3 regions of the Sedimentibacter sp. MB31-C6 genome follow, and region 2 is predicted to be linked to each of the others. Evidence: a T-box and tRNA genes for the amino acid it is inferred to sense, from the RefSeq annotation. Region 2 holds a T-box; the other regions hold tRNA genes.
What was found. The T-box of region 2 lies ahead of metG (methionine--tRNA ligase). A T-box ahead of a tRNA ligase gene usually reads a tRNA of that ligase, here a tRNA-Met.

Region 1 (10,051 bases), 1.2 Mb from region 2:
TTATAATATATGAATCATATCCTTTATCAATAAAATCTAAAGTTATTTCCTCTTCCTTCTTATTCAGACTTCCTGTTGAAGTTAAAAACGATGAATTTTTTATAATACATAGTTTCTTATTTGTCATAAAAGGAAAAGTTGATACGAATTGTTTAAAACTATCAAAATTGTTTTCTAAATTTTCAAATTCTTCATAATTCATATCTTCATAGTTCTCATCAATATACATTTTCTTTGTTAGTTTCACAATTTTATCTATCAAGAATTCTTCAATTCCGTATATTAGAACGCAATTAGGCATTTTACTTTTATTGATTAAATCTAAAATAATTTTGTAACTCATAATACTCCTCTTTCTTATATCCAATTATCCAAGTTAATAGTAAAATAAATAAAATGACTTTAGGTATTATCCAAATAAAATAAAGTTCATAATAATTATCTGATTTTTCTCCACTATATGTACTATAATATATTTTGTCTTTATTTAAAATAAAATTAATTTCTCCATGTTCAAAAGTAGATAATATTATACTATTAACTTCTTTATATCTTTTTAATGCTTCTTCAGAAGGTATTCCATAATTATTCTTACCATAACTCACTACAGCAAATTTAGGTCTTACAGCATCAATTAAATCCTTCGTAGAAGAAGTTTTACTTCCATGATGAGGTATTGTCATTATATCGGACTGTTCTAAATCATTTAGAATCATATATTCAACCTCAGATTCAATATCACCAGTAATCAATATGTTTTTATCATAATATCTAAAAAGTATAACCATTGATGTATTATTTCTGCTATTAGCAACATAATTTTCTATAGGCCATATTACTTTAATTTTAACTTTGTCATCAATGATTAAATTGTCATCTTTTTTTAAAATTTTAATATTTGCATTAATATCCTTATTACTTTCTGTTGAAAATATTTTATCTACTCCAATGTCACTTTCAAGTAAATCAATTAACCCTGAATAATGGTCCATATCCCAATGACTAATAAAAACACAATCAATTGAGTTTACTCCATTTTTAGTCAAATAAGGTATAACTGTGTACCTTCCTATATCCTTATTACTAGTACTACCACAATCAATTATAAAATTGTAATTTTTATAAGATATAGTAGAAAACAAACCTTGTCCCACATCTATAAAATTAAAATATATACTGCTATCAAACATAGGAACTACTATATATGTAAAGAAGTAAAATAAGAAAAAAGAAGTAAAAAAATACTTTCTACAATTGCTATTTTTATTGTTATATAAGTATAACATAAAAAATATAAAAATGTAAAAAAATATAACGAGAGGAATAGGTAATGTAGGTATCGAAATACCGTTAAACGGAATTTTGTTAGTTAAATTAATCATATACCGAAAACTATACAAAAAATAATCAAAGACTTTAAATGGAATTATCATAAAGTATGGTACTATGCCATTTAAAATTATTAATACAAAACTTTTTATTAGCATTACCATAAATAACGGTAATAGAAGCAAATTATAAAATATCCCTAATAAAGGAATATAATTAAAAAAATAAGCTACTACTGGTAAAGTAAAAATATATAGAAACATGAACCTATTTATGTACTTTAAAATAGTTTTTTTTGTTTTCATATATCTAAGAATATATTTACCATATATAATGAAACTTAAAGCTGACGAAAATGATAATAAAAATCCTGCTTCAAAAATCCAAAATGGATTATAAATAGTCATAATTAATGCAGCCATTGCTATAGAATTTAATGAATTATACTTTCGATATAAAATTTCTGAACCAAACAAAAAAGTAAACATGATTAAAGTTCTTATAACTGAAAGAGGAAATCCTATTAAAAAGCCGTAAAACCACATTAAGGACCATGTTAATAACCAACTGATCCTTATATTAAAACCAATTAATCTAAAAATATATAGAAAAAATGCATATAGTAATCCTATATGCGTACCAGATACTGCAAATATATGAGCCAGTCCTATTGATTTGACATTATTATAAAAATCTTCATCCAAATAATTAATATCTCCCAAAATTACAGACAATATTATCTCTGCATTTTTATTATTTAATCTATTAAATAATAAATTTGTAGTATAATCTCTAAAATTATTTGAAATATTATTTAAAAATGAATATTTTTCTTCTAAAACTGTAATATCACTATTAGCAAAAATTGTTGCTTGTATTTTCATGGACCTAAGATAATTTTTATAATTAAAAAGCATATGATTGTTACTAGTACTTGGATCAGTTACTCTTCCATTAAATTTAATTATACTATTTTCTTTTACATCAATATCTTTATTGATATAAATTATTGTATTCTCCTTATAATTCATCTTGTTACCCTTTATTTTAATAACCGATGCATTTAAGCTATAATATCTTGAATTTGGATTTATCTTGTTCTTAGTTTTAATTTCTGCAATTACCTCAATATCTTCATTAATATATTGTGTTAAATTTGAATTTGCATTATAATAACATGTAAAGAATGATAATGCTAAAAAAGTTATAATAACAATGTTGTATATATATTTTTTATTTAGTAAGGACTTATATAAAAGAATAACAAAAACAGCTAAGAATAAATGAAAATATATATTTAATTCAAAGGCAATAATACCTAAAGCATATATTAAAAAAATAGAAACTACAATATACATAATTATCACCACAAATTTGATCTTATCTTATATTACCATATTTTAGTAATTAGTCAAAATAATTTTATAAGATAGCGGGAATCTCATTTGATTCGTTATAATTTATTGTAGATTGGAGGAAAAATGATAGTAAATTGTAACAAGATAAACAACAACTTATCTGATAATCTTTATATAAATAAATTACTTAAAGATTCTTTTTTTTTAGATATTGAAACAACAGGACTTTCTCGCAAATTTTCAATGATAATTTCAATAACGGTAATGTTATACATTGATAATAATTTTAAAATATATCAACTATTCTGTGAAAACAAAACTGATGAAAAAGAAATACTTAAATATTTAAAAGATTTAATAAATGACAAAAATTTTGTTATTACTTATAATGGAAACAGCTTTGATATTCCCTTTTTAATTGGCAAATACTTACAAAATGAAATCACTTTTGATTTTAATAAATATATTAAAATTGATTTATATAATGATATGCGTCATGTTAGAAATAAAATTCAAATAGAAAATCTTAAGTTAAAAACTGTAGAAAGATATTTTAATATAAAAAGAGAGGATGCCATTTCTGGACAAGATGTAACAGTTTTATATGAAGCGTATAAAATAGATCCTAAAAAAGAATTTTCTTTTTTAATACTTCAGCATAATTATAAAGATGTTTACAATCTCAGTATGTTATTTAATAATATATTTAGCTTATATGATGAAACATTATTTTATAATGGTTTAATTGTGAAAATCAATTATACAGATTTTAGTATTAAAAAAAATACATTGTATGGCAAATTCTATATAATATCTAAATTTAAAGCTGATTATATACATCCTTCTTTGAATTTTGATTTAAAATTGAACTCACAAGATCAGATATTAGATATTCAAATATCGGTAGGCTTTTACAAAGATGAGAAAGTCAAGGAATTTTATTATATAGATAATAATGATTTTAACATAAATACATATACTGCTATAAAAGGAATAAAAAATAATCTCATACCAATAAAAATCAATGATAAATTCTATACTCAAAATATAATAAATATCACAAAAAAAATTCTTGATTCATTATTCTAATTTTATTTAATCAATATAATTTTCTATAATGTATGTAATCTAAGGATATAAAAAGAGTTGCTTCGCAACGCCGCTAGGGGGACCTATGTCCCCCTTCGGCGTAAAAATGCTTTATTAAAGCATTTTTACTGAGCACCCCCCTTAACGGCAAGGACGTTCCGTCCTTTGCAATCCTCGTTTTTTATTATATAGGAAAGGAGAACTTTCCTATATAATAAAAAAACTTATATTCAAAGAATATAAGTTTTTTAGTATGGTGCCCAAACGCGGAATCGAACCACGGACACGAAGATTTTCAGTCTTCTGCTCTACCGACTGAGCTATCTGGGCATGCAGTGGGCCTTCAAGGATTCGAACCTTGGACCTACCGGTTATGAGCCGGGCGCTCTAACCAACTGAGCTAAAGGCCCTAGAAAATTAATTTCTAGTGGTGGGCTTAGATGGACTCGAACCATCGACCTCACGCTTATCAGGCGTGCGCTCTAACCACCTGAGCTATAAGCCCCTATTAAATATGGTCGGGGCGGCAGGATTTGAACCCGCGGCCCTCTGGTCCCAAACCAGATGCGCTACCAAACTGCGCTACGCCCCGCTAATAAATTACACCTGCTAAAATGGCAGGGGATGAGGGAATCGAACCCCCACTAATGGTTTTGGAGACCACTGTCATGCCACTTGACCAATCCCCTATTTTTCATGCATAATAAACATATTTAGAAAGTGACATTCTATCTGTTAACTACACTCCTATAGAGTTGCCCTAAAGATTAAAATGACGGAGAAGGAGGGATTTGAACCCTCGCGTCCTTATCAGACCTACTCCCTTAGCAGGGGAGCCTCTTCGGCCACTTGAGTACTTCTCCAAAATGGCGGAGAGGGTGGGATTCGAACCCACGCGGGCTTACACCCAAACGGTTTTCAAGACCGCCTCGTTATGACCACTTCGATACCTCTCCATTAGTGATCCATCGGCGATTCGAACGCCGGACACCTTGATTAAAAGTCAAGTGCTCTGCCTGCTGAGCTAATGGATCAAAATACTAAAAATTAAATGGCTGGGATGGCAGGATTCGAACCTACGAATGCTAGAGTCAAAGTCTAGTGCCTTACCACTTGGCGACATCCCAATGAATTTTAAATTAATTAATGACTACTATATGGCTGGGGTAGAAGGATTTGAACCCACGAATGCCAGAGTCAGAGTCTGGTGCCTTACCGCTTGGCGATACCCCAATAATGGTGCACCCAGGAGGATTCGAACCCCCGGCACACGGATTAGAAGTCCGTTGCTCTATCCTACTGAGCTATGAGTGCGCAATGTAATTATTGGAGCGGGTGAAGGGGATCGAACCCTCGCAACCAGCTTGGAAGGCTGGGGCTCTACCACTGAGCTACACCCGCATATGGAGCGGAAAACGAGATTCGAACTCGCGACCCTCGCCTTGGCAAGGCGATGCTCTACCACTGAGCCATTTCCGCATATACAGTTTCATGTATGAAATTTGTTAATTTCATTCAACTTGTGCAAATTTGACTTTATTGACTCACCATCAATTTCTTCTTCCTTACGGTAGAAGAAATTGGGCTAGTCATATTTGGTGGAAGAGATTGGATTCGAACCAATGAAGGCAGTGCCAACGGATTTACAGTCCGTCCCCTTTAGCCTCTCGGGAACTCTTCCATATGGAGCTGGTGGGAGGACTTGAACCCCTAACCTACTGATTACAAGTCAGTTGCTCTACCAATTGAGCTACACCAGCATGTGGCGACCTGGAAGGGGCTCGAACCCTCGACCTCCAGCGTGACAGGCTGGCATTCTAACCAACTGAACTACCAGGCCGCAATTATTTTAGATTGGGGACATTCCTCAGGCTACAAAGACTATCTTTATATTAGAGGTGGTACCCTTTCTTCTATATGGTGGGAACAATAGGGCTCGAACCTATGACCCCCTGCTTGTAAGGCAGATGCTCTCCCAACTGAGCTATGCTCCCACATATAATGGTGACCCTACCGGGATTCGAACCCGGGTTACCGCCGTGAAAGGGCGATGTCTTAACCGCTTGACCATAGGGCCTTAATCTCGCAGTCTCATTCACCATTTTCTTTGCTCCTTATGTCGCAGAAATTGGGAATTCGGTGCGAATGACCTACCAACAATTTCTTTCTCCCTTACGGTCGAATAAATTGGGTTAGGGCATCTTGCAGTCTCATTCACCATTTTCTTTGCTCCTTACGTCGCAGAAATTGGGAATTCGTTGCGAATGACCTACCAACAATTTCTTTCTCCCTTGCGGTCGAATAAATTGGGTTAGGGCATCTTGCAGTCTCATTCACCATTTTCTTTGCTCCTTACGTCGCAGAAATTGGGAATTCGTTGCGAATGACCTACCAACAATTTCTTTCTCCCTTGCGGTCGAATAAATTGGGTTAGGGCATCTTGGTAGCGGCGAACGGATTTGAACCGCTGACACTGCGGGTATGAACCGCATGCTCTAGCCAACTGAGCTACGCCGCCATGTTTTTTTGCAGTGTAAACCGCATATTTGGTAGCGGGAGCTGGACTTGAACCAACGGCCTCCGGGTTATGAGCCCGACGAGCTACCAACTGCTCTATCCCGCGATAAATGGTGCCGAAGACCGGACTCGAACCGGTACGATTTTGTGGATCGCAGGATTTTAAGTCCTGTGCGTCTGCCAATTCCGCCACTTCGGCATAATTTAGAAATATTATTTACATCTTGTTTATGGCTCCGAGGGTGGGGCTCGAACCCACGACCTACCGGTTAACAGCCGGTTGCTCCACCATTGAGCTACCTCGGAACAAGCGCTGTCTCATTCACCAATTTCTCTGCTCCTTACGTCGCATAAATTGGGAATTCGTTGCGGTTAACCTACCAACAATTTCTTTCTCCCTTGCGGTCGAATAAATTGGGTTAGGTTATACCTGGCGACGTCCTACTTTCCCAGGCAGTTACCCACCAAGTATCATCAGCGCTGAAGAGCTTAACTTCCGTGTTCGAGATGGGAACGGGTGTGTCCTCTTCGCTATTGTCACCAGATTCGTTTATAGGTTTTGAACCGACTTTTTAATAAGCCATGCCCTAACAACAAGCGCAGTCTCATTCAGCAATTTCTCTGCTCCTTACGTCGCATAAATTGGGAATTCGTTGCGGTTGACCTACCAACCATTTTTACAGAAAAACCATCTGAAAAATGGGGTTAGGGCATACAAAATTACATAGGAAAACATGATTCGACATTATTTATATTAAGGTCAAGACCTCGACCTATTAGTATTACTCAGCTTAATACATTGCTGCACTTTCACCTGTAACCTATCTACCTGTTAGTCTATCAGGGGTCTTACTTACTTGCGTAATGAGAAATCTTATCTTAGGGTCTGTTTCGCGCTTAGATGCCTTCAGCGCTTATCTTTTCCAGACTTAGCTACTCAGCCATGCTCCTGGCGGAACAACTGATACACCAGCGGTCTGTCCATTCCGGTCCTCTCGTACTAGGAACAGCTCCCTTCAAATTTCTTACGCCCACGACGGATAGGGACCGAACTGTCTCACGACGTTCTGAACCCAGCTCGCGTGCCTCTTTAATGGGCGAACAGCCCAACCCTTGGGACCTGCTTCAGCCCCAGGATGAGACGAGCCGACATCGAGGTGCCAAACCTCCCCGTCGATGTGGACTCTTGGGGGAGATAAGCCTGTTATCCCCAGGGTAGCTTTTATCCGTTAAGCGATGGCCTTTCCACTCGGTGCCACCGGATCACTAAGTCCAACTTTCGTTCCTGCTCGATATGTCTATCTCGCAGTCAAGCTCCCTTCTGCCTTTACACTCTTCGCACGATTTCCGACCGTGCTGAGGGAACCTTTGAGCGCCTCCGTTACTCTTTCGGAGGCGACCGCCCCAGTCAAACTGCCCAACTGACAGTGTCCATATACCGGCTCACGGTATCATGTTAGAAATTCAGTAACAATAGAGTGGTATCCCAACGTTGACTCCACGAACACTGGCGTGCTCGTTTCCTAGTCTCCCACCTATCCTGTACAATTGCTACCGAATTCCAATGTCAGCCTGCAGTAAAGCTCCATGGGGTCTTTCCGTCCTGTCGCGGGTAACTCGCATCTTCACGAGTACTACAATTTCACCGGATCTATTGTTGAGACAGTGCCCAAATCGTTACACCTTTCGTGCGGGTCGGAACTTACCCGACAAGGAATTTCGCTACCTTAGGACCGTTATAGTTACGGCCGCCGTTTACTGGGGCTTAAGTTCAAAGCTTCTCCGAAGATAACTTCTCCCCTTAACCTTCCAGCACCGGGCAGGTGTCAGCCCCTATACTTCATCTTTCGATTTAGCAGAGACCTGTGTTTTTGGTAAACAGTCGCTTGGGCCTGGTTTCTGTGGCCCTTCTGTGCTCTGTTTGTTCAAACTTCACACTGAAGGGCACCCCTTCTCCCGAAGTTACGGGGTCATTTTGCCTAGTTCCTTAACAATAGTTCTTCCGCTCATCTTTGGATTCTCTCCTTGCCTACCTGTGTCGGTTTACGGTACGGGCACCCTTATACTCGATAGAGGCTTTTCTTGACAGTGTGGACTCAGCTACTTCACTACTTATTTTCGCTCCCATTCGTATCTCAGAATTGATACTGCGGATTTGCCTACAATATCTTCCTACTTACTTAGACGCACTTTTCCATCTGTGCGCTAGCTTATCCTTCTGTGTCACCCCATTTCTCAAACGCATTTGGGTGGTACTGGAATTTCAACCAGTTGTCCATCGCCTACGCCTTTTGGCCTCGGCTTAGGTCCCGACTTACCCTGAGTGGACGAGCCTTCCTCAGGAATCCTTAGGCTTTCGATGGGTGAGATTCTCACTCACCTTTCGCTACTCATGCCAACATTCTCTCTTCTATACAGTCCATATCCTCTTTCGATGGAACTTCAACCCGTATAGAATGCTCCTCTACCGATGTCATAAATCTCTCCATGTTCTCAATATCAAGTTTATTTTAGCCCCGGTGTATGTTTTTCGAAATCTCTCGATTTTAATTTTATCTCCGGTAGTTTTTATTCGAAATCTCTCTTTTCCTTTTTATTAATATTTATAAAGGTTAGATTTCGAACTTAATTGTCCTGATTCTTTGTTTCATTGAACTCATGAAGAGATTTACGACATCCCACAACTTCGGTAATAGATTTTAGCCCCGGACATTTTCGGCGCAACACCACTTGACCAGTGAGCTATTACGCACTCTTTTAATGAATGGCTGCTTCTAAGCCAACATCCTGGTTGTCTGTGTAGTATTACATCCTTTTCCACTTAATCTATATTTTGGGACCTTAGTTGGTGATCTGGGCTCTTTCCCTTTCGACTACGAAACTTATCTCACGTAGTCTGACTCCCAAGCTTGTATCTATGGTATTCGGAGTTTGATAGGTTTTGGTAACGTATAACGCCCCTAGACCATTCAGTGCTCTACCCCCACGATACTATTTCTTGAGGCTAGCCCTAAAGCTATTTCGAGGAGAACCAGCTATCTCCGGGTTCGATTGGAATTTCACCGCTATCCACACGTCATCCCGTAGCTTTTAAACGCTAATGGGTTCGGTCCTCCACCAGATTTTACTCTAGCTTCAACCTGCACATGGATAGGTCACCCGGTTTCGGGTCTACAACATACAACTCTCGCCCTTTTCAGACTCGGTTTCCCTTCGGCTCCTAACCTCTCAGTTATTAACCTTGCTGCACATTGTAACTCGTTGGCCCGTTCTACAAAAAGTACGCGGTCACACTTTTGTGCTTCCACTGCTTATAGGCATAAGGTTTCAGGTTCTTTTTCACTCCCCTCCCGGGGTTCTTTTCACCTTTCCCTCACGGTACTATTCTCTATCGGTCACTAGGTAGTATTTAGCCTTGGGAGGTGGTCCTCCCTGCTTCCCACAGGATTTCTCGTGTCCCGTGGTACTCTGGATCATATCCTTGCTTCTAACAGTTTCGCTTACAAGCCTATCACTTTCTTTGGGTTAGCTTTCCAGCTATTTTCAGCTACCGTTATCCGTCTCTTTGATATGTCCGCAACCCCATACATTACTGTATGGTTTGGGCTCTTCCGCGTTCGCTCGCCGCTACTTACGGAATCATTATTTATTTTCTCTTCCTAAGGGTACTTAGATGTTTCAGTTCCCCTCGTTCCCCTCATACAGCTATGTATTTACTGTATGATACATAAGGTTTACCTTATGTGAGTTTCCTCATT
Region 2 (10,051 bases):
AAAAATGGCTCTAATAACACTGCTGAAATTCTAATAGATTCAAGCAAATTATAAAGAACAGTACCAAGCCTTTCTTTTTTACTTTCATCTTTTCCAAGAATCCATGGCTGCGTTTCATCAATATATTTATTGCTTCTTCTTAAAAGTGTAAATATTTCATCTATTGCATCTGCAACTCTGAGAGTATCCATTCTTTGTTCAACTCTCTTTGGAGTTTCAAGAGCTAAATTAATAAGTTCATCATCTATAGGTTCATGATTTGTAGGAGGCAATATTTCACCATCAAAATACTTATTAGTCATAGTTACAGTTCTATTTACTAAATTACCAAGTATATTTGCTAATTCTGAATTAATTCGTTCAATTATTAAATCATAAGTAATTGTTCCATCGTTAGCAAAAGGCATTTCATGAAGTACGTAGTATCTTATAGCATCGACTCCAAATAAATCTACTAAATCATCTGCATAAATTACATTACCTTTTGACTTGCTCATTTTGCCCTCGCCAACTAAAAGCCAAGGATGACCAAATACTTGTTTAGGAAGTTCTTCTCCTAAAGCCATTAATAAAATCGGCCAATAAATAGTATGGAAACGAAGTATATCCTTACCTATCAAATGAACATCCGCAGGCCAATATTTGTTGTATAATTCTCCATGATTTCCATCTGGGTCATACCCTAAAAATGTAATATAGTTACTTAATGCATCAATCCAAACATAAACAACGTGACCTTCATCAAATGTAACTGGAATACCCCAATCAAATGATGTTCTGGAAACACATAAATCTTGAAGACCGGGCTTTAAGAAATTATTTACCATCTCATTTTTTCTAGATTCTGGCTGTATAAACTTTGGATTATCTTCAATGTGTTTCATTAAGCGGTCAGCATAATTACTCATTTTAAAGAAATAAGCTTCTTCCTTTGCTTTATGTACTTCTCTACCACAATCAGGACATTTTCCATCAACTAATTGAGAATCAGTAAAAAATGCTTCATCTGGTGTACAATACCAACCTTCGTAATATCCTTTGTAAATATCTCCCTGATCATAAAGTTTTTTAAATATTTTCTGTACTATTTTTTCATGTTCTTTATCTGTAGTACGAACAAATTTATCATAGCTCGTATTCATTAAATTCCAAATACATTTAATTTCACTTGCTACCTCATCAACAAATTGTTGTGGTGTTTTATCTGCTTCAGCAGCTTTAATTTGTATTTTTTCACCATGCTCATCAGTTCCAGTCTGAAAATATACATCATAACCATTTAACTTTTTAAACCTTGCAATACTATCTGCAAGAACTATTTCATAAGTGTTTCCAATATGAGGTTTTCCTGATGTATATGCTATTGCTGTTGTTATATAATATTTGCCTTTCTTATTCATATTATCCTCCAAATATTTATCGCCTCTTAGCATAAGCTAAGAGGCGAATTATCGCGTTACCACTCTTTTTCACACATATTTCACAATATGTGCCTCAATAGGTCATAAACCATGTACTATAACGGATACATCCGGTATACTTTAACGTAAGCTCAAGTATAAAGCTCCAAGGCCATCTTCATTTTAAATCAATCCCCAGCTCACACCTTCTCTGGTTCTCTTTATCATGATTTTTAAATTACTCTTCTCTTCATCGCTTTCATATATTATTGTTCTTTATATTCTAAACTATACATAATTATTACAAATTTGTCAACAAATTATTTTGCTACAAATGCATGCTTTTACTACATTAATTTATTCATAGCTAATTTATTCACACTAAAAAATAACCATAATACACTTGAAAATTGCAAAAATTACACCTATAATAATAGCTGGTATCAATAATATGGTTAACAAACCTAACCCTAATGGTAATAAGACTACAAGCAATCCTAAACCTACCACAGCTCCTAGTATTGTAAACAGAATTTTAAACATAACAGCTCCTATTTTTAATGCTGCAACTATAAATGCAAAAAACACAAATATTCCTAATAATAATTCCATATCTCTCTCCTCATTTAAAATCCAATTGTTATTATTTTACACAAACTAAATTCATTTGTTATTAAGGTTATATTAAAAAAAGATTAAAAATATAACACAATAAGCTTTCAATTATATCTTACATTTATTTTTAAAAAATGATACAATATATTATATACTTATTTAGGAGCAACTTATGATTGATTTGCATATTCACTCAATGTTTTCAGATGGTACAGATTCTATAGATGATATAGTTGAAATCGTAAAAGAAAAAAACATACCTGCCATATCCTTGACTGATCATGATACAACTTATGGCGTAGCAGAAATAATAAATAAAACAAAACCTCATAATATAAAAGTCATACCTGGAATTGAAATATCATCAGTTTCAAACGGTCATCTTATACATATTTTAGGGTATAATATAGATATAAATAATGGGCAGTTACAAGAGCTTTTAAATAGGCTAGCCAATTATTTTTATGTTCATTTTTGTGAGCAATATACATGGCTACAAAAAAATCATATAATAAATTTTAATTTAAATAAAATATTAAAATATGCAGAATTCAAACAATCCATTGCACCATCAGATATATTAAAGGCAATGATTGCTAATGGAGCTCCGTATACATTGAAGGATTGGCCAGAATTCTTCAATAAAAAAGTACGTTTATATCCAAGCAACTTCATAAAAGATTTTCCAATAAATTCGTCAGAAGCTGTAGAAATTATAAAATTAGCTGGAGGAATCCCAGTTTTTGCTCATCCTGCTCGAATAGGCAATGCAGATTTACCTGAGATGGAATTACTTTTACCCCACGGGTTAGGCGGTATTGAAGTATATTATCCGTATCATGACAAAAAACTAATTAATCGTTATGAAAATTTTGCCTTAAAACATAATTTGATAAAAACAGGTGGTACTGATTGGCATGGTACAGAACTAACTACATGGAAAGCCGAAATCGGAGATTATGGGGTAAATGATTTGGAATATCGACTCAATTCATAAAATTTTCTATATCATTTGTTGTTTTTATAATATCTGGTGATAAATTTATAACACCATTTTTTGTAACCCATACATCATCCTCAATTCTTATACCAATACCTTCTTCTTTAATATATAGTCCAGGTTCCACAGTGTACACATTATTTTCTTGCATAATTTTATCTCTTCTTCTTAAATCATGTACGTCAAGTCCAAGGGGATGGCCTATTCCATGATAATAATATTTTGCTACATCAGATTCATCTTTTATTAATTTTAAAGTTTTTAACCCTTTTGCAAAATGCGATTTCACTGCATCATTTACAACTACTTCAGATGCACCTACATGCATAGCATCTATGGCTACATCCTGTGCTTCTAAAACTATATTATAAATATCTTTTTGACGTGGAGTGAATTTTCCATTTGCAGGATAAGTTCTAGAAATATCTGAAGCATAATTATTAGACAATGCTCCTAAATCAAGTAGAATCATACTTCCATCCTTTATTTTTTCTAATAAATCCACGTAATGAAGTATGACAGCATTTTTGCCTGATGCTCCAATAGTTTTAAAACTTGGTTTTGACCCTCTCAACATTAATTGATATTCAAAATCTGCTTTAACTTGATATTCATATCTGCCAGGTTTTAAATTCTTCATAACAAACTCTAAAGCTTCCTTAGTGTATCTTAAAGCAGTTTGAATTTCATTTACTTCTTCTTCTGTTTTAGAGCTTCTCAGTTCTGTTACAATATCAAGAGAATTCATAATATTAATTGTAGGATACTGATTTCTCATCCAGTGTGCAAGACTTCTGTAATTGTCATAGGCTTCATCCTTATCTGTAATATATGAAAATATATAAACATTGTCAGGTCTATCTGATGATGAAAGCCTTTTTGCAAAATCAGTCAAGAAATTATCTCTATTTTCAATAGATTTAATATCTGACATTTCTATAGCTTCTTCTTTTCTCAAAAGAATCCCAAACCATTTTTCGTAAAATTCATCAACAGGAGGTATGTATAATTGTTCAGTTACTTTTCCAAAAATTTTATTTATAACTAAAACCATATTCTCTTTATCTATTCCTGTTAAATAAAAAAAGTTCCTGTCAACGGAAAAATCATATTCCTGATCAGCGCTTTGTCTAGGCGCCTTACCGGAAAAAAACACTGCACTTGAGTTATCAACCATTTTTTCTGCAAATTTTACTCTATTGTTTTTAAAAAAACCTGATTTCATATATTCCTCCTAGTATTTTAATTTTTCTTCATCACATAAGTTTAATGTAAATACTTTACTAACGCTCATTATGACTATAATAAAAATAATTAACACAATTATATACTTAGAAAATAAAATAATCAACTTCAATAAAAAAGAAATATAATGAGAACAATTATATTTCTTGCTATTGACATACACCTTTCTTCCATCAATTCGGCTCCTACCTACTATTCTTCTACCAATCTTTTTTCTCCTGTTATATCTTGTATAGGTTTAATATTTTGACTTACTTCAACTACTCCAAGATATTTTCCATTATTATCACGAACTGCAAAGTACCGAATATATACGTATTTATTTCCGAGTTTTATCCAAAAATCCTCGTGGTCTTTTTTCCCAGATTTCAAATCTTCAACAATACTCTCAACAATATGTACACTTGCAGGAGGATGACAATTAGAAACTTTGCGTCCTATTATAGTTTTTGTACGTGGAAATATACGCTCAGAACTTTGTGAAAAATATTTAACCGTATCATTTTTATCAACAAATGTTATATCAATAGGTAAAGTGTCTAACATATAAATTAACTCTTCTTTATTAAAAATTCCAGAAGGTAATGTTATAACTCCAGGTTCAGTAATTTCTTCCTTTACTGCTTCCTTATCCTTTAAATTTGGTTTCCAAGTTTGTATATTATCAATAATATTTCCGATTTCGTCACTATCATCATAAACTTGTTTCCATTCATCTTGAGTCATTGAATCTAAAAGCATAGGTAACATTATATTTTCTTCTTTAAAAATCATCTCAGTAATTTTATTAATTAAACTTTCTATCTTTTGTTTAGTAGGCTGAATTTTAACATCTTTTAGTTGCTCTCTAATTTCATCATCTACTCCCCACATAACCTTTGGTGGTGCAGTAATTCCGTACTTCTCCATGTAAGGGAATAATAGATTTTCCTTTTTTAAGTAATGGATATTTATTAATGATAATTTATCAAGACCTTTTTGAATTGATTCTATTCCTTCTTTATTTGAAACTTTATCTAAATAAGGAGTTATTTCATTTTCAATCAATTTTTCTATAAAACGATTTTCAAGAATAATTACATTGGCAGGATGACCTGGTATTTCTGTTTGGTCAATTTGTTGATGAATTTCTTCAATGGAACCCTTAAAAACAGCAGAATGAACATCACATAATCTTTGAACTTCTGAAACAGGAAGGCCTTCTGAAATTAATGCTTGTTCTGCTTCGGATATTTCTGATGCTGATACTCCAGAAAATACTTCTTCAAACTTTTGTTTTACCTCTTCAACGCTCTTTCCTTCATGTAACTCTGAAATTACTTCTTTAATTATTTTTTTCCTAAATTCTCTGTTATTAATTTGTTCGCTCATAATTTCTCCTTTTTCATTTTCCTATATACTAGATTGCTTATAAACAAATTATACCCTGTATTTGGAAAATTATTACTATTATGTTTGTATATTCTCTCCTTTGATGTATTTTTTTAAATACAGAATTTTCCTTGATTAATTATTGTCAATATAGTATTATTTAAATATATATATATATGAAAATGGAGGAAATTTAATGAAAAAAATTATTTTTACAATTAGCCTAGTATTAATTTTGGCTATATCGTCATTTACAGCTTTTGCTCAAGATCAAATAATTGTAAATATCGATTCCAACAAAGTTGAATTTAATGAAGAAATAGGAATGCCTTTTATTGATGAAAACGGCAGAACTCAAGTACCATTTAGAGCAACTCTTGAAAAATACGGAGCAACAGTTGATTGGAACGTTGAAAGCAGTATTGCTATAGCAACCATAGGTGATACAACTGTCGAAGTTCCTGTTGGAGAAAACTTCATTTTAAAAAACGGTGAAGAAATTGCAACAGATACTGTAGCAGTAATAGTTGACGGTAGAACATATTTACCTATTAGACCAGTTATTGAAGCATTTGGTTCAGAAGTACAATGGGACATGGGATTAAATACTGTTGTTATAACAACAGAACCAATTGATGCTAAAGGAATTTTTACTGAAGCAAATAACAAATCATATGAATGGGAAAATTGTGATGCTAACGTAGTAATTGACATGTCTATGCCTGTACCAGATGAAACTGGTAATGTTCAAACAATGGATATGAAAGTTAATATGTATATGACTATGTTTATGAACCCGTTAAAAGCTAAAATATCAGCAGATATGTCTATGAATGTAATGGGTGAAGAAATGATTGTACCTGTAATGGATATGTATATGAATGTAGATGAGGATAATTATACAACATATATGGGAATGAATGATGGCACAGATTCTATTACATGGATGAAATCAACAGTTGAAGACGAATTATTTGCTGAACTTTTGAATTATGATGAAGAAACAATTAAAGAAAATAAAGAATTAACAGAAAAATATATTGAAGATGTAAAATACTTTGGAAAGTATACTGATGAATCAGGTAAATCTTTACTCAGAATGGAATATACAATGTCTGGAGATATTTACAAAGATATGTTTGGAGAATACGTCGAAGAATTATCTAATTCAACTAATGAACAAGAACTAATGACTGCAGAAATGCTAAAAAGTTTTGTTGATGGAGAATTAGGGGATCTTACTTTTATTGTATACATAGATGAAGAATCTGGCGAAATAATTAAATATGAAATGGATTTAGGAAATATGATATTATCCATGGTATCAGGAATGACTGGAATAGTAGGTGAAATTCCTGAAGAAGAGCTAGAATTATTAAAAGAAATGAAAGCTACAATGGTTATGGATATACTAAATATCAATGAAGCTGAAGATTTTGAAATTCCTGAAGATGCATTAAATGCACCTGATGTTTCTGAGATGGAATTAGATACAGTTCCAACACCTGAGACTGAAGATGCATCTGAGGTAGAAACTGAAACTGAAGAAACAGATTCAGAAGAAGAATAATATTTTATTAAAGTAAATTAAGACTATCGAGTTACTTTATAACTTGATAGTCTTTTTTAATTCTATGAAAAGTTTCAAGTAAATTGTTCAATCCATCAATATGTCAATAAGTAAATATATGGAACGCATTTTTAATTGAAATCATAATAACATAATGTTATTATTTAAATATTAAATTTATAATGGAGATAAATATACATGAAAAATATTATTAAACAATTTTTAATATTACTGTTTACATTATCACTACTATTTACTTTAGGATATAGTATTGTTGGACTGAATGAAAATGATAACAATATGAATGAAATGCCTAAAGAAAACGAATCTGAACATGAAGATAATAAAACAGAACCTGATGCTGACGAAGAAAAAGATAATGAAGATAATAAGGAACTATTTGATGAATATGAAGATATTGCTTTAAAAACTTTAGAAGAACTTTCTATAGAAGAAAAAGTTGGTCAAATCTTTTTAGTAAGATGTCCCTTACCAGAAGATTTAGATTATTTTATGTCTATGAAACCAGGTGGATTTATATTGTTTGGTAGAGACTTTGTTGATAAGACAAAAGATGATGTAATAAAGGATATAGAATCTTATCAGGACAAAAGTAAAATCCCAATGATTATCGGTGTTGATGAAGAAGGTGGAACAGTTGTCAGAGTCAGTTCAAATTATATGTTAGCAGATGAAAGGTTCAAATCACCTCAAGAATTATATAACATAGGTGGATTTGAAGAGATAAAAAATGATACTTACACTAAATCAAATCTCTTGCTAGACCTTGGTATTAATTTGAATTTAGCCCCAGTCGCTGATGTTTCAGAAAATAAAACTGATTTTATTTATCAAAGAGCATTTGGAAAGTCGGCAGAAGAAACATCAAAATATGTCAATATAGTAGTTGAAGCTATGAAGGAAAGCGGGATTTCCGGTACATTAAAACATTTCCCTGGATATGGAAATAATGTAGATACTCATACAGGTTCTGCATATGATAACCGTCCCTATAGTAACTTTAAAAACAATGACTTTCTTCCCTTTTCAGCTGGAATTGAAACTGGCGTAGAAAGTATATTAGTTTCTCATAATATAATTGAATCTATGGATGCAGAATTACCTGCTTCTTTATCTAAAGAAGTAATTACGATATTAAGAAATGAGTTGAATTTTACCGGTGTCATAATGACTGATGATTTATCTATGGGTTCTATAACAAACTTACAGCTAAGTAAATCACCAGAAGTTGTAGCCCTTTTAGCAGGAAATGACATGCTTATAGTTACAGATTATGAAACAAGCTATAATGCTATTTTAAACGCAGTAAAAAATGAAGAAATATCAATGGATAGATTAAACGAATCTGTTCTAAGAATATTAAAATGGAAATACTATATGGGAATTATGTAAAAAATCTTGATAAAAAAGATACTGGATAATTTATTGTTCAATATCTTTTTTTATATAATCATTAATCATTTGTTTTAATTTGTTAATTACATCAAAATTATTAGAGTCTGATTTCCCCATGATATCAGCCTTAATCAATTCAAGTATATCTTCCAATCTATTTTCCCCTACATCATCGATGAATTTTTCTATACCTTTTTCTTTTATATTTTTATTTATATCTTTAATATAATGATATCTAATAAGTATTTGTACGTTTTCTATAAATTCTTCACCATATCCAAGCCTTTGGAGTATTATTTCACTTTCATTAGCAGATTTAATATGATGTCCATAAAAATGTCCTCTTCCCTTTTCATCAATTGTAAAACAATCAGGTTTACTTATATCATGAAGCAAAGCAGCCATTCTTAATATTAATTTTGGCTTTATTGAATCCACTACAGTCATTGTATGGTCTAATATATCCTTATCATGATAGGGAGTATGTTGATTAAATCCTTTAAGCTTAATTAATTCTGGAATTATATCTTTCATTTCACCATTTTCAATTAATTTATATAATTCTTTTGATGGTTCATCATTTAAAAGTATTTTATTTAATTTATTTTTGTACATTTAGTCTCCTTAGTTGAACTTTTTATTTTTATTTTCGTCTAATAGATATAGTATATACTACAATATATTTTTAAATAATTCAATATATTGGTAGTAGATACTTTTATGTCTTTTATTTTTCCAAAAACTAGTGTATAATTACTTTGTAATATAAAGGGGATGGTGTAATAATGAAAATTAATAAACTATATAAAATATTAATCTTAATCTATATCTTAACAATCATTTTTTCATTTAATGTATATGGGTATACCTATGATGCATATGATATTGGTGATTTAGAAGATACTGTTTACGAACAGTTAAGTTTATTAAATGCTAACTTTGAAATAAGATATAGTGGATTATATGAGGATATTGAAAACGTTCTGAAAAATACCATTGAAAATGACACCTATCTTGATTCTATAATCAGCTCTGTAAATTGGAGTGTTTCAGAATCATCTAATGTATATAATATAAAAATGAATGTTAATTATATTCTAACATCCAGCGAAAAATTAGAAGCCGATGAAATGATAAACAACATATTGACCGAAATAATTAAGCCAAATATGAATGATCATGAAAAAATTAAAGCAGTACATGATTACATTGTTTTAAACGGAGAATATGATACATCTCTTCAATTATATTCAGATTATGATTTTTTGACTAAAGGAAAATCTGTCTGCAATGGTTATGCTCTACTAACATACAATATGCTTAATAAACTTAATATTCCTGTAAGATTAGTTTCAGGAACTGGCAATGAAGAACCACATGTATGGAACATAGTTAAAATTGATAAATATTGGTTTCACTTAGATACAACTTGGA
Region 3 (10,051 bases), 1.2 Mb from region 2:
TCAGGACGAACGCTGGCGGCGTGCTTAACACATGCAAGTCGAACGAGATTTACATTTCCACCAAGCATTGAACGAAGAAGCCCAAGCACGAATGTGCTTCACGCTTTATTAAGCTTGCTAACACAAATAGCAAGAACATAGATTTATCAACTTGATAAAGTATGAATAAAGAGTGAAGAACTGAATGTGCTTCACGCTTTATTAAGCTTGCTAACACAGTAAAAAAGATATCCTACTACAAAAGTAGAAAAGAAACTAAGTGTTAGTGAAGCTAAAAGAGTGCTTCAAGCTTAAACAAGCTTGATAACACACTAAGATAAAATAAATTTAGTGTTTGGTGGAGATGTAAATCTAGTGGCGGACGGGTGAGTAACGCGTGAACAATCTACCCTGTACAAAGGAATAGCCTCGGGAAACCGGGATTAAAACCATATAACACTTTAGAATCGCATGATACAGAAGTCAAAATGAATAGTGGTATAGGATGAGTTCGCGTCTGATTAGCTAGTTGGTAAGGTAATGGCTTACCAAGGCGACGATCAGTAGCCGGCCTGAGAGGGTGAACGGCCACACTGGAACTGAGACACGGTCCAGACTCCTACGGGAGGCAGCAGTGGGGAATATTGCACAATGGGGGAAACCCTGATGCAGCGACGCCGCGTGAGTGAAGAAGGTTTTCGGATCGTAAAACTCTGTCCTTGGTGAAGAAAAAAATGACGGTAGCCAAGGAGGAAGCCCCGGCTAACTACGTGCCAGCAGCCGCGGTAATACGTAGGGGGCGAGCGTTGTCCGGATTTACTGGGCGTAAAGGGTGAGTAGGCGGTTATATATGTCAGGTGTAAAAGGCTATGGCTTAACTATAGTAAGCACTTGAAACTGTATGACTTGAGTGCAGGAGAGGTAAGTGGAATTCCTAGTGTAGCGGTGAAATGCGTAGATATTAGGAGGAACACCAGTGGCGAAGGCGACTTACTGGACTGTAACTGACGCTGAGTCACGAAAGCGTGGGTAGCAAACAGGATTAGATACCCTGGTAGTCCACGCTGTAAACGATGAGTGCTAGGTGTTGGGTAGCGATATTCAGTGCCGAAGTAAACACAATAAGCACTCCGCCTGGGGAGTACGGTCGCAAGACTAAAACTCAAAGGAATTGACGGGGACCCGCACAAGCAGCGGAGCATGTGGTTTAATTCGAAGCAACGCGAAGAACCTTACCAAGGCTTGACATCCCCTTGACCGGCACAGAGATGTGCCCTCTCCTTCGGGAGCAAGGGTGACAGGTGGTGCATGGTTGTCGTCAGCTCGTGTCGTGAGATGTTGGGTTAAGTCCCGCAACGAGCGCAACCCTTATCCTTAGTTGCCATCATTTAAGGTGGGCACTCTAAGGAGACTGCCGATGATAAATCGGAGGAAGGTGGGGATGACGTCAAATCATCATGCCCCTTATGTCTTGGGCTACACACGTGCTACAATGGTCGGAACAAAGGGAAGCGAAGGAGTAATCTGGAGCAAATCCTCATAAACCGATCCCAGTTCGGATTGTAGGCTGCAACTCGCCTACATGAAGTTGGAGTTGCTAGTAATCGCGAATCAGAACGTCGCGGTGAATGCGTTCCCGGGTCTTGTACACACCGCCCGTCACACCATGGAAGTTGGTAATACCCGAAGTCGCTGAGCTAACTGTAAAGAGGCAGGCGCCGAAGGTAGGATCAATGACTGGGGTGAAGTCGTAACAAGGTAGCCGTATCGGAAGGTGCGGCTGGATCACCTCCTTTCTAAGGAGAACTAAAGGACTTATGCTGTTTTATTGCTTGCCCTAACCCGATGAATTCGAGCGAAAGCGAAGAACGAATCGAAGGTAGGTCAGCCGCAACGAGTACCAAATTTTCACGAACGAAAGTGAGTGAACAAATTTGTGTTACGAGACTGCGCTTGCTCTATAACTTATGGCAAGACTGTTTGAGCTAACAGTATAAACAGGCTTTTTTTAAACTAAATAATAAAGTGGGGGTATAGCTCAGTTGGGAGAGCACCTGCCTTGCAAGCAGGGGGTCAGGAGTTCGAATCTCCTTATCTCCACCAAAAATGCAACTCTGTTGCATTGAGCAATGATATTGAACCTTGAAAATTGCATAGGAAAATAAAAGAGAAGATGTCCTAACCCAATTTTTTCGACCGACAGGGAGAAAAAAATTGATGGTAGGCCATTCGCAACGAATTCCCAAATTTTGCGACGTAAGGAGCAGAAAATTTGGTGAATGAGACTGCGCGACATTAATTGATAAAAAGTAAGAATACCGTCGCAAGTATTCTGAAAAATAAAATTAACAATAAACCGAGAGAAACAAACAAATGTAGGGGACGCATTGTATGCGTACCGTATAATATATAATATATTATGAAGAAATAATATATGACTAGAATGGTCAAGATATAAAGGGCGTAAGGCGGATGCCTTGGCACTAGGAGCCGAAGAAGGACGTGGCAAACTACGAAATGCTGCGAGGAGACGTAAGCAGTCAACGATACGCAGATATCCGAATGAGGAAACTCACATAAGGTAAACCTTATGTATCATACAGTAAATACATAGCTGTATGAGGGGAACGAGGGGAACTGAAACATCTAAGTACCCTTAGGAAGAGAAAATAAATAATGATTCCGTAAGTAGCGGCGAGCGAACGCGGAAGAGCCCAAACCATACAGTAATGTATGGGGTTGCGGACATATCAAAGAGACGGATAACGGTAGCTGAAAATAGCTGGAAAGCTAACCCAAAGAAAGTGATAGGCTTGTAAGCGAAACTGTTAGAAGCAAGGATATGATCCAGAGTACCACGGGACACGAGAAATCCTGTGGGAAGCAGGGAGGACCACCTCCCAAGGCTAAATACTACCTAGTGACCGATAGAGAATAGTACCGTGAGGGAAAGGTGAAAAGAACCCCGGGAGGGGAGTGAAAAAGAACCTGAAACCTTATGCCTATAAGCAGTGGAAGCACAAAAGTGTGACCGCGTACTTTTTGTAGAACGGGCCAACGAGTTACAATGTGCAGCAAGGTTAATAACTGAGAGGTTAGGAGCCGAAGGGAAACCGAGTCTGAAAAGGGCGAGAGTTGTATGTTGTAGACCCGAAACCGGGTGACCTATCCATGTGCAGGTTGAAGCTAGAGTAAAATCTGGTGGAGGACCGAACCCATTAGCGTTTAAAAGCTACGGGATGACGTGTGGATAGCGGTGAAATTCCAATCGAACCCGGAGATAGCTGGTTCTCCTCGAAATAGCTTTAGGGCTAGCCTCAAGAAATAGTATCGTGGGGGTAGAGCACTGAATGGTCTAGGGGCGTTATACGTTACCAAAACCTATCAAACTCCGAATACCATAGATACAAGCTTGGGAGTCAGACTACGTGAGATAAGTTTCGTAGTCGAAAGGGAAAGAGCCCAGATCACCAACTAAGGTCCCAAAATATAGATTAAGTGGAAAAGGATGTAATACTACACAGACAACCAGGATGTTGGCTTAGAAGCAGCCATTCATTAAAAGAGTGCGTAATAGCTCACTGGTCAAGTGGTGTTGCGCCGAAAATGTCCGGGGCTAAAATCTATTACCGAAGTTGTGGGATGTCGTAAATCTCTTCATGAGTTCAATGAAACAAAGAATCAGGACAATTAAGTTCGAAATCTAACCTTTATAAATATTAATAAAAAGGAAAAGAGAGATTTCGAATAAAAACTACCGGAGATAAAATTAAAATCGAGAGATTTCGAAAAACATACACCGGGGCTAAAATAAACTTGATATTGAGAACATGGAGAGATTTATGACATCGGTAGAGGAGCATTCTATACGGGTTGAAGTTCCATCGAAAGAGGATATGGACTGTATAGAAGAGAGAATGTTGGCATGAGTAGCGAAAGGTGAGTGAGAATCTCACCCATCGAAAGCCTAAGGATTCCTGAGGAAGGCTCGTCCACTCAGGGTAAGTCGGGACCTAAGCCGAGGCCAAAAGGCGTAGGCGATGGACAACTGGTTGAAATTCCAGTACCACCCAAATGCGTTTGAGAAATGGGGTGACACAGAAGGATAAGCTAGCGCACAGATGGAAAAGTGCGTCTAAGTAAGTAGGAAGATATTGTAGGCAAATCCGCAGTATCAATTCTGAGATACGAATGGGAGCGAAAATAAGTAGTGAAGTAGCTGAGTCCACACTGTCAAGAAAAGCCTCTATCGAGTATAAGGGTGCCCGTACCGTAAACCGACACAGGTAGGCAAGGAGAGAATCCAAAGATGAGCGGAAGAACTATTGTTAAGGAACTAGGCAAAATGACCCCGTAACTTCGGGAGAAGGGGTGCCCTTCAGTGTGAAGTTTGAACAAACAGAGCACAGAAGGGCCACAGAAACCAGGCCCAAGCGACTGTTTACCAAAAACACAGGTCTCTGCTAAATCGAAAGATGAAGTATAGGGGCTGACACCTGCCCGGTGCTGGAAGGTTAAGGGGAGAAGTTATCTTCGGAGAAGCTTTGAACTTAAGCCCCAGTAAACGGCGGCCGTAACTATAACGGTCCTAAGGTAGCGAAATTCCTTGTCGGGTAAGTTCCGACCCGCACGAAAGGTGTAACGATTTGGGCACTGTCTCAACAATAGATCCGGTGAAATTGTAGTACTCGTGAAGATGCGAGTTACCCGCGACAGGACGGAAAGACCCCATGGAGCTTTACTGCAGGCTGACATTGGAATTCGGTAGCAATTGTACAGGATAGGTGGGAGACTAGGAAACGAGCACGCCAGTGTTCGTGGAGTCAACGTTGGGATACCACTCTATTGTTACTGAATTTCTAACATGATACCGTGAGCCGGTATATGGACACTGTCAGTTGGGCAGTTTGACTGGGGCGGTCGCCTCCGAAAGAGTAACGGAGGCGCTCAAAGGTTCCCTCAGCACGGTCGGAAATCGTGCGAAGAGTGTAAAGGCAGAAGGGAGCTTGACTGCGAGATAGACATATCGAGCAGGAACGAAAGTTGGACTTAGTGATCCGGTGGCACCGAGTGGAAAGGCCATCGCTTAACGGATAAAAGCTACCCTGGGGATAACAGGCTTATCTCCCCCAAGAGTCCACATCGACGGGGAGGTTTGGCACCTCGATGTCGGCTCGTCTCATCCTGGGGCTGAAGCAGGTCCCAAGGGTTGGGCTGTTCGCCCATTAAAGAGGCACGCGAGCTGGGTTCAGAACGTCGTGAGACAGTTCGGTCCCTATCCGTCGTGGGCGTAAGAAATTTGAAGGGAGCTGTTCCTAGTACGAGAGGACCGGAATGGACAGACCGCTGGTGTATCAGTTGTTCCGCCAGGAGCATGGCTGAGTAGCTAAGTCTGGAAAAGATAAGCGCTGAAGGCATCTAAGCGCGAAACAGACCCTAAGATAAGATTTCTCATTACGCAAGTAAGTAAGACCCCTGATAGACTAACAGGTAGATAGGTTACAGGTGAAAGTGCAGCAATGTATTAAGCTGAGTAATACTAATAGGTCGAGGTCTTGACCTTAATATAAATAATGTCGAATCATGTTTTCCTATGTAATTTTGTATGCCCTAACCCCATTTTTCAGATGGTTTTTCTGTAAAAATGGTTGGTAGGTCAACCGCAACGAATTCCCAATTTATGCGACGTAAGGAGCAGAGAAATTGGTGAATGAGACTGCGCTTGTTGTTAGGGCATGGCTTATTAAAAAGTCGGTTCAAAACCTATAAATGAATCTGGTGACAATAGCGAAGAGGACACACCCGTTCCCATCTCGAACACGGAAGTTAAGCTCTTCAGCGCTGATGATACTTGGTGGGTAACTGCCTGGGAAAGTAGGACGTCGCCAGGTTCATTCATAGAAAAATTGGTGAATGAGACAGCGCTTGTTCCGAGGTAGCTCAATGGTGGAGCAACCGGCTGTTAACCGGTAGGTCGTGGGTTCGAGCCCCACCCTCGGAGCCATAAACAAGATGTAAATAATATTTCTAAATTATGCCGAAGTGGCGGAATTGGCAGACGCACAGGACTTAAAATCCTGCGATCCACAAAATCGTACCGGTTCGAGTCCGGTCTTCGGCACCATTTATCGCGGGATAGAGCAGTTGGTAGCTCGTCGGGCTCATAACCCGGAGGCCGTTGGTTCAAGTCCAGCTCCCGCTACCAAATATGCGGTTTACACTGCAAAAAAACATGGCGGCGTAGCTCAGTTGGCTAGAGCATGCGGTTCATACCCGCAGTGTCAGCGGTTCAAATCCGTTCGCCGCTACCAAGATGCCCTAACCCAATTTATTCGACCGTAAGGGAGAAAGAAATTGTTGGTAGGTCATTCGCACCGAATTCCCAATTTCTGCGACATAAGGAGCAAAGAAAATGGTGAATGAGACTGCAAGATGCCCTAACCCAATTTATTCGACCGCAAGGGAGAAAGAAATTGTTGGTAGGTCATTCGCAACGAATTCCCAATTTCTGCGACGTAAGGAGCAAAGAAAATGGTGAATGAGACTGCAAGATGCCCTAACCCAATTTATTCGACCGTAAGGGAGAAAGAAATTGTTGGTAGGTCATTCGCAACGAATTCCCAATTTCTGCGACGTAAGGAGCAAAGAAAATGGTGAATGAGACTGCGAGATTAAGGCCCTATGGTCAAGCGGTTAAGACATCGCCCTTTCACGGCGGTAACCCGGGTTCGAATCCCGGTAGGGTCACCATTATATGTGGGAGCATAGCTCAGTTGGGAGAGCATCTGCCTTACAAGCAGGGGGTCATAGGTTCGAGCCCTATTGTTCCCACCATATAGAAGAAAGGGTACCACCTCTAATATAAAGATAGTCTTTGTAGCCTGAGGAATGTCCCCAATCTAAAATAATTGCGGCCTGGTAGTTCAGTTGGTTAGAATGCCAGCCTGTCACGCTGGAGGTCGAGGGTTCGAGCCCCTTCCAGGTCGCCACATGCTGGTGTAGCTCAATTGGTAGAGCAACTGACTTGTAATCAGTAGGTTAGGGGTTCAAGTCCTCCCACCAGCTCCAAGATGCACTCATAGCTCAGTCGGATAGAGCAACGGACTTCTAATCCGTGTGCCGGGGGTTCGAATCCTCCTGGGTGCACCATAATTATTGCAACGACTCATTAGCTCAGCTGGTAGAGCACCTGACTCTTAATCAGGGTGTCCAGGGTTCGAGTCCCTGATGGGTCACCAGAAGAGAGTGTATATGATCCATTAGCTCAGCAGGCAGAGCACTTGACTTTTAATCAAGGTGTCCGGCGTTCGAATCGCCGATGGATCACCAATATAATGGAGAGGTATCGAAGTGGTCATAACGAGGCGGTCTTGAAAACCGTTTGGGTGTAAGCCCGCGTGGGTTCGAATCCCACCCTCTCCGCCATATTTAGCGGGGCGTAGCGCAGTTTGGTAGCGCATCTGGTTTGGGACCAGAGGGCCGCGGGTTCAAATCCTGCCGCCCCGACCATATTTTAATAGGGGCTTATAGCTCAGGTGGTTAGAGCGCACGCCTGATAAGCGTGAGGTCGATGGTTCGAGTCCATCTAAGCCCACCACTAGAAATTAATTTTCTAGGGCCTTTAGCTCAGTTGGTTAGAGCGCCCGGCTCATAACCGGTAGGTCCAAGGTTCGAATCCTTGAAGGCCCACTGCATGCCCAGATAGCTCAGTCGGTAGAGCAGAAGACTGAAAATCTTCGTGTCCGTGGTTCGATTCCGCGTTTGGGCACCATTTTTTTTAATATAATACATATTAAGAGAGATTAAGTGTATAATATGTATTATGGAATTAATAAAATGACATTAAAAAGTTATTGACAATTGCAAATGATTGTGATAGACTATCTAAGCTATTCAAAATTGTGTAGAAATACCACATAAAAAATAGTTAAAAAATGTAGTTGACAATATCGTAATTTTGTGATAATATGTTCAAGCTGTCTCAAAAATATTGACAGTAAAATAAATAAAAAAAGTGCTTGACAATGAACAGTGAGCATGATAAACTAGTAAAGCTTTCCTCAAAGAAAGCGACGAACATTGACAATAAAACAGCATAAGAAACCTATGAGTTTAAAGTAAATTTGAACAAAGTAAAAAGTAATGAAAGATAGATAATGCTATGCGTTATCTTGAGTATGACCTAACCCAATTTTTCACGACCGAAAGGGAGTAAGAAAATTGATAGTAGGTCAACCGCAATGAATTCCAAATTTATGCGACGCAAGGAGCAAATAAATTTGTGAATGAAACTGCGACAGGAGATATTAAACGAGAGTTTGATCCTGGCTCAGGACGAACGCTGGCGGCGTGCTTAACACATGCAAGTCGAACGAGATTTACATTTCCACCAAGCATTGAACGAAGAAGCCCAAGCACGAATGTGCTTCACGCTTTATTAAGCTTGCTAACACAAATAGCAAGAACAAAGATTTATCAACTTGATAAAGTATGAATAAAGAGTGAAGAACTGAATGTGCTTCACGCTTTATTAAGCTTGCTAACACAGTAAAAAAGATATCCTACTACAAAAGTAGAAAAGAAACTAAGTGTTAGTGAAGCTAAAAGAGTGCTTCACGCTTAAACAAGCTTGATAACACACCAAGATAAAATAAATTTAGTGTTTGGTGGAGATGTAAATCTAGTGGCGGACGGGTGAGTAACGCGTGAACAATCTACCCTGTACAAAGGAATAGCCTCGGGAAACCGGGATTAAAACCATATAACACTTTAGAATCGCATGATTCAGAAGTCAAAACGTTAGTGGTATAGGATGAGTTCGCGTCTGATTAGCTAGTTGGTAAGGTAACGGCTTACCAAGGCGACGATCAGTAGCCGGCCTGAGAGGGTGAACGGCCACACTGGAACTGAGACACGGTCCAGACTCCTACGGGAGGCAGCAGTGGGGAATATTGCACAATGGGGGAAACCCTGATGCAGCGACGCCGCGTGAGTGAAGAAGGTTTTCGGATCGTAAAACTCTGTCCTTGGTGAAGAAAAAAATGACGGTAGCCAAGGAGGAAGCCCCGGCTAACTACGTGCCAGCAGCCGCGGTAATACGTAGGGGGCGAGCGTTGTCCGGATTTACTGGGCGTAAAGGGTGAGTAGGCGGTTATATATGTCAGGTGTAAAAGGCTATGGCTTAACTATAGTAAGCACTTGAAACTGTATGACTTGAGTGCAGGAGAGGTAAGTGGAATTCCTAGTGTAGCGGTGAAATGCGTAGATATTAGGAGGAACACCAGTGGCGAAGGCGACTTACTGGACTGTAACTGACGCTGAGTCACGAAAGCGTGGGTAGCAAACAGGATTAGATACCCTGGTAGTCCACGCTGTAAACGATGAGTGCTAGGTGTTGGGTAGCGATATTCAGTGCCGAAGTAAACACAATAAGCACTCCGCCTGGGGAGTACGGTCGCAAGACTAAAACTCAAAGGAATTGACGGGGACCCGCACAAGCAGCGGAGCATGTGGTTTAATTCGAAGCAACGCGAAGAACCTTACCAAGGCTTGACATCCCCTTGACCGGCACAGAGATGTGCCCTCTCCTTCGGGAGCAAGGGTGACAGGTGGTGCATGGTTGTCGTCAGCTCGTGTCGTGAGATGTTGGGTTAAGTCCCGCAACGAGCGCAACCCTTATCCTTAGTTGCCATCATTTAAGGTGGGCACTCTAAGGAGACTGCCGATGATAAATCGGAGGAAGGTGGGGATGACGTCAAATCATCATGCCCCTTATGTCTTGGGCTACACACGTGCTACAATGGTCGGAACAAAGGGAAGCGAAGGAGTGATCTGGAGCAAATCCTCATAAACCGATCCCAGTTCGGATTGTAGGCTGCAACTCGCCTACATGAAGTTGGAGTTGCTAGTAATCGCGAATCAGAACGTCGCGGTGAATGCGTTCCCGGGTCTTGTACACACCGCCCGTCACACCATGGAAGTTGGTAATACCCGAAGTCGCTGAGCTAACTGTAAAGAGGCAGGCGCCGAAGGTAGGATCAATGACTGGGGTGAAGTCGTAACAAGGTAGCCG

Region 1: it encodes a tRNA-Met, which carries the amino acid that the T-box ahead of metG (methionine--tRNA ligase) is inferred to sense. The anticodon was not compared.
Region 3: it encodes a tRNA-Met, which carries the amino acid that the T-box ahead of metG (methionine--tRNA ligase) is inferred to sense. The anticodon was not compared.

Annotation. Positions count from the first base shown of each region.
Region 1 covers NZ_CP142396.1:2,724,925-2,734,975, reverse strand. The annotation lists gene holA (DNA polymerase III subunit delta) at 1-343, opposite strand, end outside; gene U8307_RS13175 (DNA internalization-related competence protein ComEC/Rec2) at 309-2,687, opposite strand; gene U8307_RS13170 (ribonuclease H-like domain-containing protein) at 2,811-3,776, shown strand; tRNA gene U8307_RS13165 (tRNA-Phe) at 4,031-4,106, opposite strand; tRNA gene U8307_RS13160 (tRNA-Ile) at 4,113-4,186, opposite strand; tRNA gene U8307_RS13155 (tRNA-Ile) at 4,205-4,281, opposite strand; tRNA gene U8307_RS13150 (tRNA-Pro) at 4,292-4,368, opposite strand; tRNA gene U8307_RS13145 (tRNA-Trp) at 4,392-4,465, opposite strand; tRNA gene U8307_RS13140 (tRNA-Ser) at 4,553-4,639, opposite strand; tRNA gene U8307_RS13135 (tRNA-Ser) at 4,644-4,732, opposite strand; tRNA gene U8307_RS13130 (tRNA-Lys) at 4,738-4,810, opposite strand; tRNA gene U8307_RS13125 (tRNA-Gln) at 4,829-4,903, opposite strand; tRNA gene U8307_RS13120 (tRNA-Gln) at 4,935-5,009, opposite strand; tRNA gene U8307_RS13115 (tRNA-Arg) at 5,014-5,090, opposite strand; tRNA gene U8307_RS13110 (tRNA-Gly) at 5,104-5,177, opposite strand; tRNA gene U8307_RS13105 (tRNA-Gly) at 5,181-5,255, opposite strand; tRNA gene U8307_RS13100 (tRNA-Tyr) at 5,373-5,457, opposite strand; tRNA gene U8307_RS13095 (tRNA-Thr) at 5,461-5,536, opposite strand; tRNA gene U8307_RS13090 (tRNA-Asp) at 5,540-5,616, opposite strand; tRNA gene U8307_RS13085 (tRNA-Val) at 5,695-5,770, opposite strand; tRNA gene U8307_RS13080 (tRNA-Glu) at 5,779-5,853, opposite strand; tRNA gene U8307_RS13075 (tRNA-Met) at 6,218-6,294, opposite strand; tRNA gene U8307_RS13070 (tRNA-Met) at 6,324-6,399, opposite strand; tRNA gene U8307_RS13065 (tRNA-Leu) at 6,405-6,492, opposite strand; tRNA gene U8307_RS13060 (tRNA-Asn) at 6,525-6,599, opposite strand; rRNA gene rrf (5S ribosomal RNA) at 6,722-6,838, opposite strand; rRNA gene U8307_RS13050 (23S ribosomal RNA) at 7,050-10,051, opposite strand, start outside.
Region 2 covers NZ_CP142396.1:879,713-889,763, forward strand. The annotation lists gene metG (methionine--tRNA ligase) at 1-1,400, opposite strand, end outside; T-box leader at 1,437-1,663, opposite strand; gene U8307_RS04325 (hypothetical protein) at 1,782-2,012, opposite strand; gene U8307_RS04330 (PHP domain-containing protein) at 2,188-3,012, shown strand; gene U8307_RS04335 (aminopeptidase P family protein) at 3,002-4,240, opposite strand; gene U8307_RS04340 (DUF438 domain-containing protein) at 4,453-5,631, opposite strand; gene U8307_RS04345 (copper amine oxidase N-terminal domain-containing protein) at 5,828-7,201, shown strand; gene U8307_RS04350 (glycoside hydrolase family 3 N-terminal domain-containing protein) at 7,400-8,614, shown strand; gene U8307_RS04355 (HD domain-containing protein) at 8,645-9,232, opposite strand; gene U8307_RS04360 (stalk domain-containing protein) at 9,403-10,051, shown strand, end outside.
Region 3 covers NZ_CP142396.1:2,714,309-2,724,359, forward strand. The annotation lists rRNA gene U8307_RS12945 (16S ribosomal RNA) at 1-1,775, shown strand, start outside; tRNA gene U8307_RS12950 (tRNA-Ala) at 2,007-2,082, shown strand; rRNA gene U8307_RS12955 (23S ribosomal RNA) at 2,425-5,542, shown strand; rRNA gene rrf (5S ribosomal RNA) at 5,754-5,870, shown strand; tRNA gene U8307_RS12965 (tRNA-Asn) at 5,909-5,983, shown strand; tRNA gene U8307_RS12970 (tRNA-Leu) at 6,016-6,103, shown strand; tRNA gene U8307_RS12975 (tRNA-Met) at 6,109-6,184, shown strand; tRNA gene U8307_RS12980 (tRNA-Met) at 6,214-6,290, shown strand; tRNA gene U8307_RS12985 (tRNA-Glu) at 6,655-6,729, shown strand; tRNA gene U8307_RS12990 (tRNA-Val) at 6,738-6,813, shown strand; tRNA gene U8307_RS12995 (tRNA-Asp) at 6,892-6,968, shown strand; tRNA gene U8307_RS13000 (tRNA-Thr) at 6,972-7,047, shown strand; tRNA gene U8307_RS13005 (tRNA-Arg) at 7,052-7,128, shown strand; tRNA gene U8307_RS13010 (tRNA-Lys) at 7,142-7,217, shown strand; tRNA gene U8307_RS13015 (tRNA-Lys) at 7,233-7,308, shown strand; tRNA gene U8307_RS13020 (tRNA-Ser) at 7,316-7,404, shown strand; tRNA gene U8307_RS13025 (tRNA-Pro) at 7,412-7,488, shown strand; tRNA gene U8307_RS13030 (tRNA-Ile) at 7,500-7,576, shown strand; tRNA gene U8307_RS13035 (tRNA-Ile) at 7,595-7,668, shown strand; tRNA gene U8307_RS13040 (tRNA-Phe) at 7,675-7,750, shown strand; rRNA gene U8307_RS13045 (16S ribosomal RNA) at 8,286-10,051, shown strand, end outside.